Regions from separate parts of the Sphingomonas arabinosi genome, predicted to be linked through region 1. Evidence: riboswitches for the same ligand, from Rfam matches in the RefSeq annotation. Region 1 holds a riboswitch; each other region holds the start of a gene.
What was found. A riboswitch is a leader RNA that binds a small molecule or an ion and turns the genes downstream of it on or off. The one in region 1 is predicted to bind cobalamin.
Positions count from the first base shown of each region.

Region 1 (6,700 bases):
GCGACGACCATGTGGCGGGGGCCGCATCGGCGTCGTGCGTCGGCCGCTCATGGCGTCCGGTCGTCGTATGTCCCGGCCGTTCGCGGCAGGCCCCGGTCCTCGTCGGACGCTGCGGGGTTTGTGCATGACGACTTCAACACTCGAGAGATCGGCGCGGGTTTCGACCCGCAAGCGCGTCGGCTGGCTGTTCGCAGGCCTGGTCGCGGCCAATATCGCCGCCTGGGGCTGGGCATTCTCGCTGTTCCACGCGCAACCGCTCATGCTCGGCACGGCCTTGCTGGCTTGGGGATTGGGCCTGCGCCACGCAGTCGATGCGGACCACATCGCCGCGATCGACAACGTCACGCGGAAACTCATGCAGGACGGCCAGCGCCCGATCGCCGTCGGCTTCTGGTTCGCGATCGGCCATTCCGGGATCGTGCTGATCGCCGCCGTCGCGATCGCGCTGACCGCCAGCGCGCTGTCGCAGTTCGAGGCGTTCAAGCAGGTCGGCGGCGTGGTCGCGACGATGATCTCCGCGCTGTTCCTGTTCACCATCGCCGCCATGAACCTGATCATCCTGCGCTCGGTCTGGCGCACCTTCGGCCACGTCCGCGGCGGCGGCACCTATGTCGAGGAGGATCTCGACCTGCTGCTCGGCAGTCGCGGCCTGCTCGCGCGGCTGTTTCGCCCGATGTTCCGGCTGGTGACCCGAAGCTGGCATATGGCCCCGCTCGGCTTCCTGTTCGGCCTCGGCTTCGACACCGCCACGGAGGTCGCGATCCTCGGCCTTTCCGCGAGCCAGGCCGCCGACGGTCTCTCGATCGGCACCGTGCTCGTCCTCCCCGTGCTGTTCGCGACCGGCATGGCGTTGGTCGACACAGCGGACGGCGTCGTCATGCTCGGCGCGTACGAATGGGCGTTCGTGAAGCCGATCCGCAAGCTCTATTACAACATCACTATCACGCTGATCTCCGCGATCGTCGCGATCGCGATCGGCGGCATCGAGATGCTGGCGCTGCTCGGCGCAAAGCTCGGCCTGACCGGTGGCATCTGGGATCTGGCAGCCGCGCTCGGCGAGAACTTCAACGGCCTCGGCTTCGCGATCATCGGCCTGTTCGTCCTCTGCTGGGTCCTGAGCTTCGCGATCTACCGCTGGAAACGCTTCGACGAGATCGAAGTGAGACACGGGTAATAGGCTCCTTCGTCATCCCGGGCTCGACCCGGGACCCAGAGCCAAGCACCGAATCGTGCGTGGCTCTGGGTCCTGACTTTCGTCAGGATGACGGAGGTGGAGTGCATTGGCACGCCCCCGGAATTCCTCTAACCCCATCGTCGAGGCTCGGTTTCACCGAACCTCACAGATCGCGCCGGTGCCCGGAAGGGCTTGAATGGGAATGCGGTGCGGGAGGATATCCTCCCAATGCCGCGGCTGTCCCTGCAACTGTAAGCGGTGAGCGAGACGCACACGCCCTTCGTTGCGGAGGGCAGCCACTGGGGAAACCTGGGAAGGCGTACGTCGAGCCTCGACCCGCGAGCCAGGAGACCTGCCAGCGCAATGGTCGCTCTTGCTACGATCCAGGGGATGGTCGCGGCACGGTACTCCGTCTGAGCGACGAACGCGTGCGGCCGTCCGGTCGTGCGCGCGTGTGCTTGCAGGAGAATACCAATGCCCGATCTTTCCCACAATCTGGCCAAGGTCCCCGTCACCATCGTCACCGGCTTTCTCGGTGCCGGCAAGACGACGCTCATCAGCCACCTGATCCGCAACGCGAACGGCCGCCGCCTCGCGGTCGTCGTCAACGAATTCGGCACGCTCGGCATCGACGGCGACATTCTCAAGGGCTGCGCGATCCCCGATTGCCCCGCCGAAAACGTCGTCGAGCTGGCTAATGGCTGCATCTGCTGCACCGTCGCCGACGACTTCATCCCGACCGTCGAAACGCTGCTTGCACTCGACCCGCGCCCCGATCACATCCTGATCGAGACCTCCGGCCTAGCGCTGCCCAAGCCGCTGCTCAAGGCATTCGACTGGCCCGCGATCCGCTCGCGCATCACCGTCGACGGCGTCATCGCACTCGCCGATGCCGAAGCGGTGGCCGCCGGTCGCTTCGCCCCCGACGTGGCCGCGCTCGACGCCCAGCGCGCCGCCGACCCCAGCGTCGACCACGAGACGCCGCTTTCGGAAGTGTTCGAGGACCAGCTCGCCTGCGCAGATCTCGTACTCCTGACCAAGGTCGACCTCGCCGGCCCCGAGGGCGTCGCCAAGGCGCGCGCGGTGATCGCCGCAGAGTCCGCACGGCCGCTCCCGGTCATCGACCTGACCGACGGCATCATCGATCCGCGCGTGATCCTCGGTCTCAACGCCGCAGCCGAAGACGACATCGCCAGCCGCCCCTCGCACCACGACGGCGAGGACGACCACGAGCATGACGATTTCGACAGCGTCGTCGTCGAGCTCGGGGAAATCGCCGACCCCGCCGACCTGACCGCGAAGATCGAGGCGCTCGCCCGCAGTGCCGACATCCTCCGCGTGAAGGGTTACGCGGCGGTCACCGGCAAACCGATGCGCCTGCTCGTCCAGGCAGTCGGCGCCCGCGTCCGCACGCAATACGATCGCCCATGGCGCGCAGGCGAACAGCGCCGCACGCAGCTCGTGGTCATCGCCGAGCACGACCGCATCGACGAGGCCCGCATCAAGGCCGCTTTGAACGGCTGACCCACAATGCACGTCGTCTTCCGCGAGACCCACGGGCTGGAGGAAAGCGCGGTCCCGCAGGATCTCGCCCAATCCCCTGCGGATCTCGTCGTCCTGTCCTTCTCCGACGGCGACCTCGGCGCATTCGCCGCGGGCTGGAGACGTGCGGACGCCGTCGGAAGCCGATTGCCGTCGCTACGCCTCGCGAACCTGACCGCGCTCCAGCACCCGCTCTCGGTCGACACCTATGTCGAGCAGACGCTGGCGGGCGCGAAGGGCATCCTGATCCGGCTGATCGGCGGCCGCTCGTACTGGAGCTACGGCCTGCAACAGGTCGAAAACCTCGCGCGGGAAAAGGGCATCGCGCTCGCCGTCCTTGCCGCAGACGGCCGCGTCGACACGCGCCTCGACGCCGCCTCGACGATCCCGCTGTCGACGCTCCGCCGCCTGGCTCATCTCTGCGACACCGGCGGCGCGGTTGCGGCGCAGGCGGCACTCGCGCAGTTCGCGCTGGCCGCCGGTTGCTATGCCGGCCCGGTCACCGGAGTCCGTGCGATCGCCGATGTAGGCGGCTGGCAACCGCACGATGGCGTGACGTGCCCGGCCGCGTTCGCGCTCAACGCGCACCGCCCCCGCGTGCTGGTCGTATTCTACCGCTCCTACCTGACCGCCGCAGACCTCCACCCGATCGAAGCGCTCCACGCCGAACTGACGGCGCGAGGCTTCGACGTCATCGGCCTCTTCGCGCCCTCGCTCAAGGCACCGGATGCGGCCGGCTGGATGGGCCACTGGGTCCGAGCTTTGAAGCCCGCCGCGATCGTCAACGCCACCGCCTTCTCCGCACGCGGCGCGAGTGACACGACCCCACTCGACGTCGCCGATGTCCCCGTCTTCCAGATCGCGCTGGCCACCTCCGACCGCGCCGCTTGGGCTGGCGCCACCCGGGGCCTGTCGCCCGCCGACCTCGCCATGCACGTCGTCCTTCCCGAAGTGGACGGCCGCCTCTTGGCCGGCGTCGCCAGCTTCAAGGCAGCCGCGGCGAGGGACGGCGACCTCGAATACACCCGCCGCGAACACCGCGCCGACCCCGCGCGCATCACCGCGATCGCCGCGCGGATCGAAGCCTGGACGAACCTCGCCAGCAAACCCGTCTCCGACCACCGCATCGCGATCGTCCTCTCGACCTACCCCGGCAAGACATACCAGATGGCGCACGCCGTCGGTCTCGACGCACTCGCCTCGACGCAGGCGATCCTCGCCGACCTCACCGAGGCCGGCTACGCGATCACGCCCGACGCAACCGATCTGGCGACCTCGCGCATTCACTGGCCGCTCGCGGAGTACCGCAAAGCCCTCGCGGACCTCCCGGAAGCTCTGCGAAAGAACCTTCGGGAAACCTGGGGCGATCCAACCGAAGACTTCGCTTTCACCGCGATCGACCGGGGCGGGGCACTCGTCGCCCTCCAGCCCGAACGCGGCCGAACCGAGCAACGCGCGGAGGAGTATCATGACCTCTCGCGCTGCCCCTGCCACGCCTATGTCGCCTTCTACTTCTGGCTCCGCACGCGCGGCACCGACGCGCTGGTCCATGTCGGCGCGCACGGCACGCTCGAATGGCTTCCCGGCAAGTCGGTCGCGCTGTCCGACGCCTGCTGGCCCGAAGCACTAACCGGCGCGATGCCCGTCATCTACCCGTTCATCGTCAACGACCCCGGCGAAGCGGCCCAGGCCAAACGCCGCATCGGCGCGGTCACTCTAGGCCACGTCCCGCCACCACTCGAACGCACCCGTACCGGCGCCGGCCTCGGCCGTCTCGAAGCGTTGCTCGACGAATTTTCCAACGCCGACGGCCTCGATCCTGCCCGCCGCGACCGCCTGCAACGCGACATCCGCGACGAAGCCACCGCCACCGGCCTCGCTGCCACACTCGGCCTCGACGACGCGCAATCGCAGGCTGACGCGATCACGCGCATCGACACGTTCGTCTGCGACGTGAAGGAGAGCCAGTACGGCGACGGCCTCCACATCTACGGCCGCGGCGAGCACGGTGCCGGCGAACGCGCCGGGCTTCTGTCCGCACTCCAGGGCAAACGCATCGCACCCGGCCCATCCGGCTCCCCGTGGCGAGGCCGCGCCGACGTCCTACCGACCGGCCGCAACCTCTACACCACCGATCCCCGCGCAGTCCCGTCGCGCGCCGCGCATACCCAAGGCGTGAAGCTCGCCGACGAACTCGTCCGCCGTCACCTACAGGACCACGGCGACTACCCCCGCAATCTCGTGGTCGACCTATGGGCCTCGGCAACGATGCGGACCGCCGGCGAGGAGTTCGCGATGGCGCTCCGCCTGCTCGGCGCGGAACCGGTGTGGGACATGCAGTCTGACCGCGTCACGGGCGTCGAGATCCTGCCGCTGGCGAACTTCGACCGTCCCCGCATCGACGTCACCTTGCGCATATCCGGCCTGTTCCGTGACGCCTTCCCGACGCTGTGCACGATGTTCGGCCAGACCGTCCGCGCGCTCGCCGCACGCGACGAACCGCCGGACTGGAACCCGTTCGTCGGCAAGGCGGTCGGCGCTCGCGTCTATGGGCCCGAACCAGGCCGCTACGGCCTGAGCATGGGCGACGCCGCCGAAACCTACACGCCGGAAGCGCGCCTCGCCGCGGGACAGGCGTGGCTGTCGGCGTCGAGCCACGCGTTCGACACAGATGGGGGAGGGCGCCAAGGCAACTTCGACCCCATCGGCATCCGCGACCGTGTCGCCGCCGCCGACGCCTTCGTCCACGTCCAGGATTTGCCCGAAACCGACCTGCTCCTCGCCGCAGACTATGCCGCGCACGAGGCCGGCTTCGCTGCCGCGCAATCGGTCGCCGGGGGTAACGCCACCCTCTACCACCTCGACGCGAGAGACCCGACCCAAGCCAAGGCCCGCCCGCTCAAGGAGGAAATCGCCCGCGTCGTCCACGCCCGCGCCGCGAACCCCGCCTGGGTCGACGGCATGATGCGCCACGGCTTCCGGGGCGGCGCGGAGATCGCCGCCACGCTCGATCATCTCGGCGCCTTCGCCCACCTCGCCAGCGCGGTTCGCCCCGAACTGATCGACCTCTATTACGACGCCACGCTCGGCCGCGACGATGTCCACGCTTTCCTCGCCGAAGCGAATCCTGGCGCGCTGGCGGCGATGCAGGCGCGCTTCACTGCGCTCCACGCCGCGGACCTGTGGCCGACCCGCCGCAACTCAATCCTCGCAGCGCTGGATCTGCCGGCATGACCGGGTTCGTCGTCAAGGGCTGGTGCCCCGACGCATGGCGCCCGATGATGGCCGGCGACGGCCTGCTCGTTCGCGTCCGCCCCCCGCTCGGTCGCCTGACCCGCGCGCAACTTCTGGGCCTTGCCGAAGCCACCACGCGGCACGGCAACGGCCAGATCGACGCAACCATCCGCGCCAACCTCCAGATCCGCGGCGTCCGCGAGGATAGCTGGCGCGCGCTGATCGACGCGCTTCTCGATCTCGGCCTGATCGACCGGGACCCGACCCGAGAGGCCCGCGCCAACATTCTCGTCGCACCCGACTGGCGCGCCGGCGACGACACCCACCGCATCGCCGAAGAGCTGCGCGCCCGACTGTCGGAGCTGCCGGATCTTCCCGGCAAGGTCGGCTTCGCGATCGACGCCGGCGCCGCGCCGACGCTGCAGGACGCCCCCGCCGACTTCCGCATCGAACGCGCCGCATCCGGTCAATTGATCCTCCGCTCAGACGGTCGCGAGCGCGGCACGCTGCTGTCGCCCGGCACCGAAGTCGACCACCTGATCGCGCTAGCCCGCTGGTTCGTGGACAGCAATGGCGCCGCGAGCGGTCGCATGGCACGACACCACGCGCCGCTCCCCGATTGGGCTGCCGGCATCACGTCCCCCGCGCCATCGGCGTACAGGCTCCAACCCGGCAGGCACCCTCTCGGCATCGCGCTCGGCCTGCCATTCGGTCGGGTCTCGGCGTCGGCACTGAGCCGCTTCCTCGAAG
Region 1 is NZ_JAXOJN010000002.1:240,920-247,619, reverse strand. Features, by position in the region: gene U1708_RS04090 (HoxN/HupN/NixA family nickel/cobalt transporter) at 125-1,174, shown strand; cobalamin riboswitch at 1,334-1,548, shown strand; gene cobW (cobalamin biosynthesis protein CobW) at 1,649-2,698, shown strand; gene cobN (cobaltochelatase subunit CobN) at 2,705-5,950, shown strand; gene cobG (precorrin-3B synthase) at 5,947-6,700, shown strand, end outside.

Region 2 (6,700 bases), 200 kb from region 1:
ACCGGCCCCGCGACCGCGCGCCCGGTCGGCCACCGCGCTGATGGCAGCCCCGAAGGCGCGACGAGTGCGGACGGGCTGGTGTCGGGCAGCTACGTCCACGGCCTGCTGGGGCTCACGGAGCAACGCGCGGCGTGGCTTGCGCGGCTCGGCGTCGCGGCCAGCGGACCTGATCATGGTGCGTCGATCGATGCCGCGCTCGATGCGATCGCCGCGACGCTCGAACGTCACGTCGACCTCGATGCGCTGCTCGCACTAAGCGAGCGCGCCGGCCACCGCGAGCGCGACTAGCAGCCCGGTCTCGACGATCTCGATGCCGGCGCCATGCGCGTCGCCGGTCACGCCGTCGAGCGTCCGCCGCAACCATGTCGCGACGCCGAGCACGAGCAGCGGGAAGGCGATGAGCGCCGGCACCCCAACCGCGGTGAGCGCGAGCAGCAGACCCCATCCCAGCAGGTCGCGCGCGCGGACCGCGCCGGCAACCGCCGCGCCAAGCCCGCCGGGCCGCAGAGGCGGCAACAGTCTCGCCCATGCCAGCGGCCCCATCCTCGCCGCGAACGGCACAAGGACCAGCCCCCAATCCACCCCTACGGCATGCAGCAGCATGAGCTTGGCGAGCATCTGGCAGACGATCGCGACGACGCCGAAGCTCCCGATATGAGGATCGGCCATGACCGCGAGCAGGCGCGTCCGATCGCCATGCGCTGCGCCCAGCCCGTCGGCGAGGTCGGCAAGCCCGTCGAGATGCAGCGCCCCCGTCACCGCGATCCAGGTCAGCAGGGCAGCACAGGCCCCCATCCACGGATCGACCAGCGCACCCAGCCATCCGGCCGCCGCGACGATCAGGCCGATCACGAGACCTACGATAGGGTAGAACCGGATCGCGGCGGCGAAATCGGCCGAGGTCACCTCGACGCGGGGCATCGGCAGGCGCGTCAGAAAGCCGAACGCAACGATCAGCCGTTTCACGTCGCCAGCCCGACGATCTGCACGGTCCGCGTAGGCCCCGGCCAGATCCGCAGCGATACCAGCGCGGCATAGGGCAGATCGAACGCCCAGATCTGCCGCCGATCGAATCCGCACAACTCCGCGAGCGCCGCCCGGATCACACCGCCATGCGTCACGACCAATGTCGATACCGGAGGCATCCCTGCCAATGCACGCGCGACACGATCCCGCAACGCGGACCAGGGTTCGCCATCGGGCGGTGGCGAGGCATCGGGATCGTTGTAGAACGCCGCCAACTCGGCGGGGTCTATCTCACCTGGGCACAAACCGTCCCAGGCGCCGAAGTCGAGTTCCCGCCAGCGTGGATCGACCTCGACCGAAACGCCGCGCGGCCCACCGATCTCATCCGCACAGGCACGCGCGCGGATCAGATCGGATGCTCTGATCCGTTCCAACGCGATGCCCTTCGCTCGTGCGACGCAGGCGGCGACCCCCGCCTCAATCGCCGGGGCGTCGGTCCGCCCCAGCATTCGCCCCGCCACCGCAGGAGCACCATGCCGCATCAGATACAGCATGTGCGCGCTCACGCCGCCGAAACGCCCGCCTCGGCGAACGTCGCCATCTCCGCATGCACGGCCAGCGCGGCTCGAACCAGCAATGTCGCGGTCGCAGCACCGCTGCCCTCGCCCAGCCGCATCCCAAGCGACAGCAATGGTTCGATGCCCATTCGCTCAAGCAGAAGACGGTGCCCCGGCTCGGCCGAGACATGCCCGGCAATGCAATGCGCGAGGATGTCGGGGCTCGCAGCAGCCAACGGTGCCACAGCCGAACAGCAGATGAAGCCATCGAGCATCACCGGCACGCCCGCCAGTCGCGTCGCGACCACCGCGCCCGCGATCGCCGCCAACTCGCGCCCACCGAGCCGCCGCAAGATTTCGAACGGGGTGGTAACCGCCTCCCCGTGGAGCGCAATCCCAGCCTCGATAACAGCCATCTTCCGCGCGATGCCTTCGCCATCGACGCCGGTACCCGGCCCGACCCAGTCGCTCACCGACCCGCCGAAGCTCGCCAGACACAGCGCCGCGGCGGTCGTCGAATTGCCGATTCCCATCTCGCCGAGCACCATTAAGTCCGGCGCGTCCGCAACAGCCGCCGCCCCTGCGTTGATCGCGGCGAGGCATTCCCCCTCCGACATCGCCGACGCTCGCGTGAAATCCGCAGTCGGCCTGTCGAGGTCCAGGGATACGATCTTGAGCTCAAGGCCCGCCGCCCGCGACAGCGCGTTGATCGCCGCGCCGCCATGCTCGAAATTGGCGACCATCTGCGCGGTGACCGAGGCCGGAAACGCACTCACCCCGCGCGCGACGATGCCGTGATTGCCTGCAAACACGACCGCACTGCCACGATCGAGCCGAGGCAGCGGGTTGCCCTGCCAGCCCGCCATGAAGACCGCGATGTCCTCCAGCTGCCCGAGCGAGCCCGGCGGCTTGGTCAGTTCGCCCTGCCGGGCGATCGCCGCGGATCGCGCCGCCGCGTCTGCCTGCGGCAAGCCGCGCAAGGCCGCCAAAAACGCGGCGGGCGTCGCGAACGCGGTCATTCGACGACGAACCCGGCGGGCGGCGTACGAGTGATGAAATGCCCCTTCACGCCCTGCGGCCATTGCTTGAACGGCACCTGTCCGAACGCGCTCTCGCCGTAGAGCCGCGCGTAATCGAGGATCGCGCGCGCGGCATCCTCGGTCGGCTCGAACCGGCCGAGCACATAGCCGACCTTGGCGGGTGCGCGCAAGTGGATCGTGCAGAAATCTTGGCAGGCAAACAGGCACGGCATCTCCTGCACCGCGACGTCGGCATAGGTCGGGTCGCTCGCCTGCACCGCCTTCAGCGCGCTGACCAGCCGTGCGCCGCCGCGAACGCCTTCGCCGTCGTCGCGCGCCTCGGCGGAATGGCGGCACGTGTTGCACGCGACTACCGCGACGCCATCTTCGGCGCGCTTCAGCATGTCCGTTCCCCGACGATCGCAACTTGATGTGAACCTGGCATAGTTACCCCTTCGGACAGTCGATCCCGCACCGCGCGAGGGGCGAAAGGCGCAGGCCTCCACCCTCCGCGCGACGCGAAGCGATGTCGTCGCTCGGGGTGTTACCCGTCCGTTCGGCGCACCCTGGCCGGACGAAAGACGACCGCGACGGGCAGGTCTCCTGGCTCGCGGGTCAACGCCGTCCGCGCCGCCTTCTCGGGAGTATCCCAATGGCATGTGGCACGATGGCTCGCCGCGTACAGTTGCAGGGGCAGCCGGGTGTTTCCCGTTCCCATTTTCATTTCCCTACGCGTTGCCGCCTCGGGAAAACCTGTCGCAAGTCGAGCGATAGGCGCGGGGCTGGGGGGACGCAAGATGGCGGCGCGCCGTTGGGCGCTCGCTCCAGCAGTTCCACCAATCCGCCGTCATCCTGACGAAAGTCAGGACCCAGGGTAACGGGCGGTAGCCTTCGTGGCTCTGGGTCCTGACTTTCGTCAGGATGACGTAGCATTTTTGGCTAGCGCCCTGACCGGCAGAACCTTCGCGTGAAATCGCCTTAGAACTCCACGCCCGCTTGAGCCTTCACCCCCGACCGGAACGGATGCTTCACCTGCGTCATCTCGGTTACCAGATCCGCCACCTCGATCAGTGCATCCGGCGCGTTCCGCCCCGTCACCACGACATGCGTCATCTCGGGCTTGACCGACAGCACCGCCAGCACCTCGTCGACCGGCAGATACTCATACCGCAACACGATGTTCAGTTCGTCCGCCACCACCATCGCATAGGACGGATCCGCGATCATCCGCTTGACCTCGTCCCACGCCTCCCGCGCCACCGCGATGTCGCGCGCGCGGTCCTGCGTATCCCAGGTGAACCCCTCGCCCATCGGCTTGAATTCGCACAGCTCCGGAAAGGCGTCGAAGATCGCCTTCTCGCCGGTCGCCATCGCACCCTTGACGAACTGCACCACGCCCACCTTGCGGCCATGCCCGATCATACGCACCGTCATGCCGAACGCGGCGGTCGACTTGCCCTTGCCCTTGCCGGTGTGGACGATGATCAACCCCTTCTCGATCGTCTTGCTCGCCACGATCCGGTCGTGGACCTCCTTGCGCTTCGCACTCTTGGCATTCTGCTCGTCGTCGGTCCGCATGTCATGTCCTCTCCTGCTCCCGATGGCGGATCGCGGCGCACAGCGCTAGAGGACCGAGCATGCTCCGCATCACCGAACTCAAGCTCCCGCTCAACCACGCCGACGAAGCGCTCCCCGCCGCGATCCGCGATCGCCTGCGCGTCACCCCGCGCGACCTGATCCGCTACACGATCGCGAGGCGCGCGCACGATGCGCGCGACAAGATGGACATCCAGCTCGTCTATTCGGTCGACGTGACGCTGAAGAACGAGGACACGGTGCTCCAGCGCTTCCGCAAGGATCGCCACGTCCAGCGCACGCCGGATACAGGGTACCGCTTCGTCACCAAGGGCGGCCCGAGCTATACCGGCCCCCGCCCCGTGGTCGTCGGCGCGGGCCCATGCGGCCTGTTCGCCGGCCTGATCCTCGCGCAGACGGGCTTCCGCCCGATCATCCTCGACCGCGGCAAAGTCGTCCGCGAGCGCACCAAGGATACCTGGGGCCTCTGGCGCAAGAGCGTCCTCAACCCTGAATCCAACGTCCAGTTCGGCGAGGGCGGCGCCGGCACCTTTTCCGACGGCAAGCTCTGGAGCCAGATCAAGGACCCGCGCCATCTCGGCCGGAAAGTCCTGACCGAGTTCGTCAAGGCCGGCGCGCCACCCGAGATCCTGACCGAGGCACACCCGCATATCGGCACCTTCCGCCTCGTCACGATGGTCGAGAGCATGCGCGCGACGATCGAGGCGCTCGGCGGCGAGTATCGCTTCTCGACCCGCGTCGACGGTCTCGACATTGTCGAGAAGGCCGGCACTCGCCAATTACGCGGGCTCCATCTCAGCACCGGCGACTATCTCGAAGCCAACCACGTCGTCTTCGCGGTCGGCCACAGCGCCCGCGACACGTTCGAGATGCTCCACGCGAAGGGCGTCCACGTCGAGGCGAAACCCTTCTCGATCGGCGTGCGCATCGAGCACCCGCAATCGTGGATCGACGAAGCGCGCTTCGGCCCGTGCGCGGGCCACCCCGATCTCGGTGCGGCGGCGTACAGCCTGTCGCATCACTGCAAGAACGGGCGGACGGTCTACAGTTTCTGCATGTGCCCCGGCGGTACCGTCGTCGCCGCGACCTCCGAAGAGGGTCGCGTCGCCACCAACGGCATGAGCCAATATTCGCGCAACGAACGCAACGCGAACTCGGGGATCGTGATCGGTATCGACCCCGAGCGCGACTATCCCGGCCATCCGCTTGCGGGGATCGAGTTGCAACGCCACTGGGAATCGCGCGCCTATGTCGCCGGCGGCTCGAACTACAAGGCGCCCGCGCAACGTATCGGCGACCTGCTCGCGGGGCGCGCGTCGACCGCGCTCGGCTCGGTGATCCCGTCGTACAAGCCAGGCGTGCACATGACCGACCTGTCCGAATGCCTGCCGGAGTTCGCGATCACCGCTTTGCGGGAAGCATTACCTGCGTTTGGGCGTGAAATTCCCGGCTACGATCATCCTGACGCGGTGCTGACGGGGGTGGAGACGCGGACCTCGTCGCCCGTCAGGATCACGCGGGGCGATGATTTCGTGAGCCTCAACACCGCAGGGCTGTTCCCGGCGGGCGAAGGCGCCGGCTATGCGGGGGGCATCCTGTCCGCGGCAGTCGATGGCATCAAGGTCGCGGAAGCGGTTGCGCTTAGCCTGGTGGCGCGACCCTGAAGCTCCTTATTCCCCCGCGCAGGCGGGGGCCCAGGAATCACAGGTGCTAGCGGTCGTCATCCTGGACTCCCTCCTTCGCGGGAGCACACGGAGGGCTTTGGCAGCTGTTCCAGGTACTGATTGCCAGGACCAATGCATCTAGCCCCCCCCCCCGGCGAAGGCCGGGGTCCAATTGGGAGACGCCGCTAACTAAGCCAGAGCACCGTTACTCTGACCTTTCCAATTGGACCCCGGCCTTCACCGGGGCGGTGCGGAAGTCGTTGACGGCCACGGTGCGACAGAAGCGTGCGAGCGGTCGATGCTCCGCCGACGAAACAAGAAACACAAGGCGTAGTATTATTGGAGGTGCAGGCCGCGACCCCGCCACTCACTTTCGCCGCCGCGGCCCCGTCTCGATCAACCATGCCCTCGGCAACCCCGTCGGCTTCGCCACCCCGTCGAGCCGCCGAGCACTCACCAGCGCCACCCGCTTCAGGATCATCTGGTCCTTGAACGCGTCCATCCCGCCGCCGGTCGGCTTGGCGAGGATGCGTTTCACCACGTCCATCCCCCCGACGACGTGGCCGAACACCGCATAGCCTGGATAGCCTGCGCGCGCGTCCATCGCCGGCGCCGGCCCGATCGTGATGAAGAAATTGCCGCCAGCGGACGCCGGCGTCATCCCCCGCGCCATCGAGATTGTCGCGTTGAGATGCTCGATCCCGGTCATCGCCGTGGTCTCGAGGGGAAACGGCGGCAGGATCCGCCGCGCATCGGTGCGGATACCGGCCTGGATGAAACCAAGCTTCGGCGCGGACTTCTGGCGGCTGGCGCGATAGAAGTCGGTCCCGTCGAACCGCCCGTCATCGACATAGGCGAGGAAGTTCGCCGTCGTCTTCGGCGCATGCCGGGCGTCGAG
Region 2 is NZ_JAXOJN010000002.1:439,115-445,814, forward strand. Features, by position in the region: gene U1708_RS04910 (cobyric acid synthase) at 1-288, shown strand, start outside; gene cobS (adenosylcobinamide-GDP ribazoletransferase) at 253-966, opposite strand; gene U1708_RS04920 (histidine phosphatase family protein) at 963-1,532, opposite strand; gene cobT (nicotinate-nucleotide--dimethylbenzimidazole phosphoribosyltransferase) at 1,529-2,542, opposite strand; gene U1708_RS04930 (DUF1636 domain-containing protein) at 2,539-2,946, opposite strand; cobalamin riboswitch at 3,119-3,314, opposite strand; gene cobO (cob(I)yrinic acid a,c-diamide adenosyltransferase) at 3,521-4,120, opposite strand; gene U1708_RS04940 (NAD(P)/FAD-dependent oxidoreductase) at 4,180-5,802, shown strand; gene U1708_RS04945 (peptidylprolyl isomerase) at 6,170-6,700, opposite strand, start outside.
Region 2: linked by a shared signal. The riboswitch ahead of U1708_RS04930 (DUF1636 domain-containing protein) and the one ahead of cobW (cobalamin biosynthesis protein CobW) in region 1 are both predicted to bind cobalamin.

Region 3 (6,700 bases), on a different contig from region 1:
GCGCTCGGGCGGTGGCCGAAGATCGGTCGCAGCAGATGCGGGACGACGAGACCGACGAAGCCGATCACGCCGGTCACCGCGACCCCGGCACCGACGACGAGCCCTGTGCCCAGCACCACCAACAACCGGACGCGCCCCATCCGTATGCCGAGCGACCGCGCAGCGGCCTCACCCAGCGCCAGCGCATCGAGCGATCGACCGGTGAGCAACAGCAACACCGCGCCGACCACCATCGGCGGCAGCGCGAGCGTCACGTCGTCCCAGCCACGATCGGTCAGCGCGCCCATGATCCAGTCGATCACCTCCGCGACCGCATAGGGGTTCGGCGCGATCGAGATCAGGAACGCGGTCATCGCGCCGGCGAGACTCGACAGCACCGTGCCCGCGAGGATGAAGGTGATCGCGCTCGGCGACCGCCATGTCAGCGCGGCGAGCAACGCGACCGCGCCGCCTGCACCCAGCATCGCGGCTGCGAAGATCGCGGGGCCGGAGCCCAACCCGAAGACGATCGCCGCGACCGCTGCTAGCGCTGCGACCGATGACACGCCGACAACTGCGGGATCGGCGAGCGGGTTGCGGAGATAGCCCTGCAACACCGCTCCCGAAAGGCCGAGCGTGGCGCCGAGCGCAAGCCCCAGCACTGCACGCGGCAGGCGCAATTCGAGGATGATCCACCAGCGCGGGTCGCTCGAGAACCAGGCGTCGAGCGGTACCCAGACTTTCCCGCAGCCGAGCGAGAGGGCGAACAGGAGGACGACCAGCAGGCCGAGGGCGATGAGTTTGACCGTGCGGGTCATCACAGGTCCACCGCAAGCATACCGAATACCGCCGCCACCCCGGCGAAGGCCGGGGCCCAATTGGAGGACGATCGTGACGGCGCGCAGCACTCCTTTATGTCCGCCATTCCAATTGGGCCCCGGCCTCCGCCGGGGTGGTGTATGTGAGGTATCACAGCCCCGCCCTTATCGCGGCGAGGCGCTCGAGAGCATGCGGGATCGTAGGCCCGCCGCAATTAATCAGCACGCGCGGAAAAACCGCTTGCGGCGTGCGCGGCAGCAGACGGCGGCGCAGCGCGGTACCGCGGCCGACGCGTTCCGGGGCGATCACGATGGCGGGTGGCTGAGTCACGATCGTCTCGGCGGACAGCGTGCCGGTATGCGTCAGGCCATAGCTCGCGGCGGCATTACGGAAGCCGACGCGGGTCATCATCTCGTTCAGCAACGTGCTCCCTCCGGTCGCCAGATCGCCGCTGATATAGAGCAAAGCGCTCGGCGAGGGTCCAGTCGTGCGGCTCCAGCGCGTCACTGCACGATCGATCTCGGCATTGATCCGCGCGCCGCCCATCGGCGCTCCGGCGGCCTCGGCGATCTGCGTGACCTGCGCCTGGCTCTCGGCGATCGAGTCCGGGATGCCGACCAAGAGCGTCTTCAGACCGGCCCGCGCATACGCCGCCTGGGTCGCGGGCGGCGTATAGGTGCTGGCAATGACCAGATCGGGGTGCAGCGCGATCACTTCCTCCGCGGTCCCGGCGATCCCGCGAAACCGCCGCGCGACCGCGATCGGGATCGAGGTCGCGGAGGGGTCCTGCGAATAATGGCTGATCGCGGCAATCCGCGCGGGCGGCAGGATACGGATCAGCACCGCGTCCACGCACGGATTGGTCGAGACGATCCCCCCGCCGCCGCCCGATACTGGGGACTGTGCACAGCCCCCGAGCAGGAGCGCAAGTAGGATCGCCCCGTGCCTCACTTCAAGCGCAACCGCACGCCGCCATAGGCCGCGCGGCCGTAATTGCCGTAGCCCGCGATCGTCTCGTACCGCGTGTCGGTCAGGTTATCGACGCGGCCATAGACCGCGAACCGCTCGCCGATAGGCAGTTCCGCACGCACGCCGGCCAGCGCATAGCCGTCGAGGCGCGCGGTGTTGCCGACGTCATCGAAGCTGTCGCCGACCATCGTCACGGTGCCACCGACCGACAGCCCGAACGCGAACCTATAATTGGCGTCGACACTCGCGGTCTGCTTGGGACGGCGCGCGAGGTCGTTGCCGAAATCGTCGCCGACCGAGCGGTTCTCGGTGTCGATATAGCTGTAGTTCGCGGTCAGCGTCAGCGCATCGACCGGACGCAGCGCGAGCGTGAATTCGACGCCATCCGCTTCAGCACGGGCGACGTTGTCGTAGACGCCGAACGGACGGTTGGCGCAGATCGAACCGGGCGTCGTCAGCTCGGTCGGGCTGCAATCCCGGAAGTCGATCTGGTTGCGCGTGCGGCGATTGAAATACGTTACTCCGACGCGGGCCCGGTTGCCGAGGAAGGCTTGCTCGATGCCGACGTCGAAGTTGCGCGCGGTCTCCGGATCGAGGTCGCGGTTTCCGTAGTCGGAGAAGAGCTGGTACAAGGTCGGTGCCTTGAAGCCTTCGCCGTAGCTTGCCCGAACGGTGATGCCGGTGCGCAATGCCAGCGCGGCGTTCGCGCCGAACGTCGTGTGGCTGCCGAAATCGTCGTGATCGTCGTTGCGGACGCCGCCGGTAATCGTGAGGATGTCGAGCGGCTTGACGATCAGCTGGCCATACACGCTGGTGATCCCGGTATCCGCGAAGGTGAAGCCGTCGTTGAAACGGCTGTCTTCGCGCTCGACGCCAGCGACGATGCGGACTTGATCGAGCGGACGGAAATCGCCTTGATATTCATAGCGTTCGCTGCGGCCGCGACCGATGAACGACGGATCGTTGCCAAAGCTCGGGTCGTAATTATCGCGATTGATATCGGCGATCGTGAACGCCACGCGGTTGTTGAACCGACCATCGGCGAGGTTCGCGTGCAGCCCAGCATAACCGTACGCCTCGCGCGTTTTCGAATATTCGGGGGTGTCGGCGAACACGTAATCGGGTGCCGGGAAGCCATCGATCTCGACGCGGCTGTCGGCGAAATAGCCACGCAGGTCGAGGCCGATGCCCGGCGCGAACTCGATGCCCACGCGCCCGGTCGCGCCATATTGGCGATAGCCGTCGCGCTCGGTGCCGCTGGCCGCCGACGAGATACCATCGGTCTTCAAATACCCGCCGGTCAGCGATCCCGATACCGGCCCGGTCTTGCCCGACACGCCCGCGCTCGCGAACACGCTGTCGGCATAGCCGTATTCGGCGTTGGCGCGGGCCTGCACGCCTTCGGTCGGCGCGGCGGTGATGATGTTGACGACGCCGCCGATCGCCTGGCTACCCCACGGCACCGAGTTCGGGCCGCGCAACACCTCGATCCGCTCGACCGAGCTGGACAGCAGGTTGCCGAAGTTGAAGCCACCGCCGGTCGACGAGGGATCGTTGACGCGGACGCCATCGATCACGACCAAGGTCTGGTCCGCCTCGGCGCCGCGGATGCGGACGCTGGTCAGCGCGCCGACAGTGCCGTTGCGCGTAACGGTGACGCCGGGCGTGGTCGCGAGCAGGTCGGATACGACGGTCGTCTGCCGGCGCTCGATTTCGGCGCGGTCGATGACGGTTACCGCCTGGCCGATCTCGCTCAGCGGTTGCGCGGCGCGGGTCGCGGTGACGATGACTTCGGGGGCGTCGCTATCGGAAATGGTCTGGGAATGAGCAGGCGCGGCGATCGTCGCGGCGCTCAGCAGAAGGAAGAATTTCGTCATGGGGCACGTCCTGGCAGAACCGCCCGCGACCATTCGCGGGAGCGGCAGACGTCTCTCGCTCGAGGAAACCCGGCTGGACCGGAGCACTCGTCCGCGCCGGACACCCGCCCGCGCAGTGGATCGACTGTGAGAGGCAGGTCTCCTGGCTTCCGGGTCACCGCGCCCACCCCGCCTTCCCAGGTCGAAACCCAGTGGCATATCGGGGTGGCCGCTATCCGGTCACAGTTGCGGGTACAGCGCCGGTCTTGCGGACATATCCGCGCACCGACTTCCCTTTTGATCCCGTCGCCGGGAACCCTTCACGGTGGTGGCATTAGTCGCAGCGTATGCACGGGTCAACGCGGAGCCTACTCATCCTCCCCCGCCTGAGGGCGGGTAGCGCTGGGTCAGCAGGTTCACGGTCCATCGCACCACCCCGGCGAAGGCCGGGGCCCGATTGGGGGACGTCGATAACGGAGCGCCGTGGCTCGTTATTGCCACCTTTCCAATTGGGCCCCGGCCTTCGCCGGGGTGGTGGGTCTTACCTGACACCTGTGCCTGCCCACATCGTCCTCCCCCACGGGAAAGTATCAGCGCCCCCCGTAGCGCAACCCCACCCAGATCGTCCGCGGCGTCGCGCGCTCGACGATGTTCGCGCCGCTGATGCCAGCCTCGACGCGCTCGTTCAGGAAATTCTCCGCCCGGAACTCCGCAACCAGCGACCGCATGATCGGCAAAGCCGCATACGCATCCAGCGTGGTCGCAGGATCGAGCACCCGCGTATTCTGGTCGTCGTCGAACTGGCGCGCGATATGCCGCACGGTCAGCGATACCGCCGCCGCATCGCGCCGCCAGTCGACCGTTCCCGACACCTGATCGCGCGGCGTCTGCGCCGGTCGCAAGCCATTCAACGCAGCGGTGATCCCGGACCCTTCGACCGTCGAGTTCGTATGCGACCACGACGCCTGCACGCCGACCGGACCGGGCCGATATGACGCATCCAGCTCGAACCCATGCGCGCGGATCGCGTCGAGGTTCTGGCGAACGCGGTAGGTTGCTACCCCCGGCAACACCTGTACCGGATTGGTCGTCGTGACGTTCGCCACGGCATCCTTCAACCGGTTGTAGAAATACGTCGCGGCGATGCTCACCCCCGGCGCAGGCGTCAGCGTCACCCCGCCCTCGACGCCGGCCAGCCGCTCCGGCGACAGGAGCGCATTCGCTGCGGTCGCATCGTTGCCGACCCGGAACGGCCGATACAGCTCATTGAGCGTCGGCAACCGCCACCCGCGATACCCGGCAACCCGTAGCGTAATCGCCTCGACCGGCTGGTACGCCACGCCCGCCCGCCCGGTGGTCTCGCTACCGTCGCGATCGGCATACCGAAGGTCGGTCAACGCGGCGCCGCCCACGAGCGGCCGTTCGGACAGATAGCCGCCATCGATCGACCACCAATCGACCCGTCCGCCAAGGCTGAACGTGAAGTCGCCCGCCACCAGGCTTCCATCCGCGAACACGCCCGTCGTCGTCGTGCTCCCCCCAGCCTCGCGCCGCCGCGTCGGCGCCGCGTTGACAAAGGTATAAAGCTCCTGCGTCTTGCCGCTGACATCGCGAACATCCGCTCCGAGCCGAAGCGTAATGCTCTCGCCCAGCGGCGGCAGGACCTCGATCCGCCCGCCGAGCCCGGTCGCCGGCGTATTATATTGGTCGAGTGACTGGATCGCGGTCGTTCGCGCGGCATTGATGCTGTTGAAGCTGCTCGCAAACGCCCGCGTCTGCAGATACGCCAGCGCTGAATACCCCCAGCGCCCGCGCCCGATCAGCCGGACGCTCGCATCCGCCCCCTCGCTCTTGTTGTCGGTGAAGTCGCTCCCCCGGTCGCGGCGATCGGTGAACGCGCTCGCATTCATCTGCAATTCGGTCTTCGCGTCGATCCCGACCACGGTCCGCAGCGCCCCCGACGCCTGCTCATATGGCGCCGGACGATCGACGATCCCGCGGCTCTCCTCGACCGTCGGGGTGAAGCCATCACCGCGCGCGTAAGCTCCGGACAAGGTCGCAAACCCCGATCCCCGCACCAGCGCCGCAGAACCCTGCGCATCGACCGAATCGCGGCTGCCATACGCAACGCTGCCCTGGAACGGTGCCGCCTGATCCGGCGTCGCACTCTCCAGCTCGACAGTCCCGGCCAGAGCCCCCGGCCCCTGATACCCGCTCCCGCCGCCACGCGTCACACGGATACGCCCGAGCCGCCCCGTCGCATACGCCGGGAACGCGACCCACCCTCCGAACGGATCCGCCTGCGGTACGCCGTCGAAGATCAACAACGCCCGGCTCGACGCATTGCCGCCGATCCCGCGCAACGAAATCCCCTGGCTGGTCGGGTTGGCACTGCGCGAATCCGACCGGCGGAATTGCTGGAGCCCCGCGACGTCGGCCAGCACGCTCTCCAGCCGGTTGCTTGCGTTCGCCTGGATCCGATCGCGGTCGATCGTGACGATGTCGTACGCGCGATCACCGGGCGCATCGGCAAGCCCGCGCCCGGTAACGACGATGTCAGCCGATTGGTCGGCAGGCGTCGCGGTCGTCTGCGCGACCGCGCTACCAGACGAAATCAACACGAAGGCGAGCGTAGAGATTGAGATACGGATCATCGCCGCGGCATGGCAGCTTTTCCGCTCGCCCGGAATACGCCTCCGACGTCAGGCAGCCCCAAGTTTCGCGGCGTTTCGCGCAATTGCCGCCGCGCCCGCGAGAACCGCCGCATCCTCGACGAACCCGGTCGGTGTCTGGCCGTATTTCGACATTGCCGCCATCCGCGCACGCCACCCGGGATAGGATGCCGCCACCGCAGTCAGTCCGCCGACCGCCGCACCCAACCACCGCTGCCGCCGCGGGACGAGTGACGCGCCCGCGATCGCAGAGGTGACGAACCGCGCGGCAAGACCGATCGCGACGATCCGGTCGGGCGCCGTCTTCTGCTTGTCCCCCGCCATCTCGCCGATCGCGAGCGCCAGCGCGCCCGCTGCGACTACGGGATGCGACAGCAGCTTGGGCGCACCGTTGTCGATGGGCAG
Region 3 is NZ_JAXOJN010000003.1:430,693-437,392, forward strand. Features, by position in the region: gene U1708_RS07600 (FecCD family ABC transporter permease) at 1-797, opposite strand, end outside; gene U1708_RS07605 (ABC transporter substrate-binding protein) at 949-1,749, opposite strand; gene U1708_RS07610 (TonB-dependent receptor plug domain-containing protein) at 1,746-3,644, opposite strand; cobalamin riboswitch at 3,760-3,959, opposite strand; gene U1708_RS07615 (TonB-dependent receptor) at 4,214-6,277, opposite strand; gene U1708_RS07620 (DUF4126 family protein) at 6,326-6,700, opposite strand, start outside.
Region 3: linked by a shared signal. The riboswitch ahead of U1708_RS07610 (TonB-dependent receptor plug domain-containing protein) and the one ahead of cobW (cobalamin biosynthesis protein CobW) in region 1 are both predicted to bind cobalamin.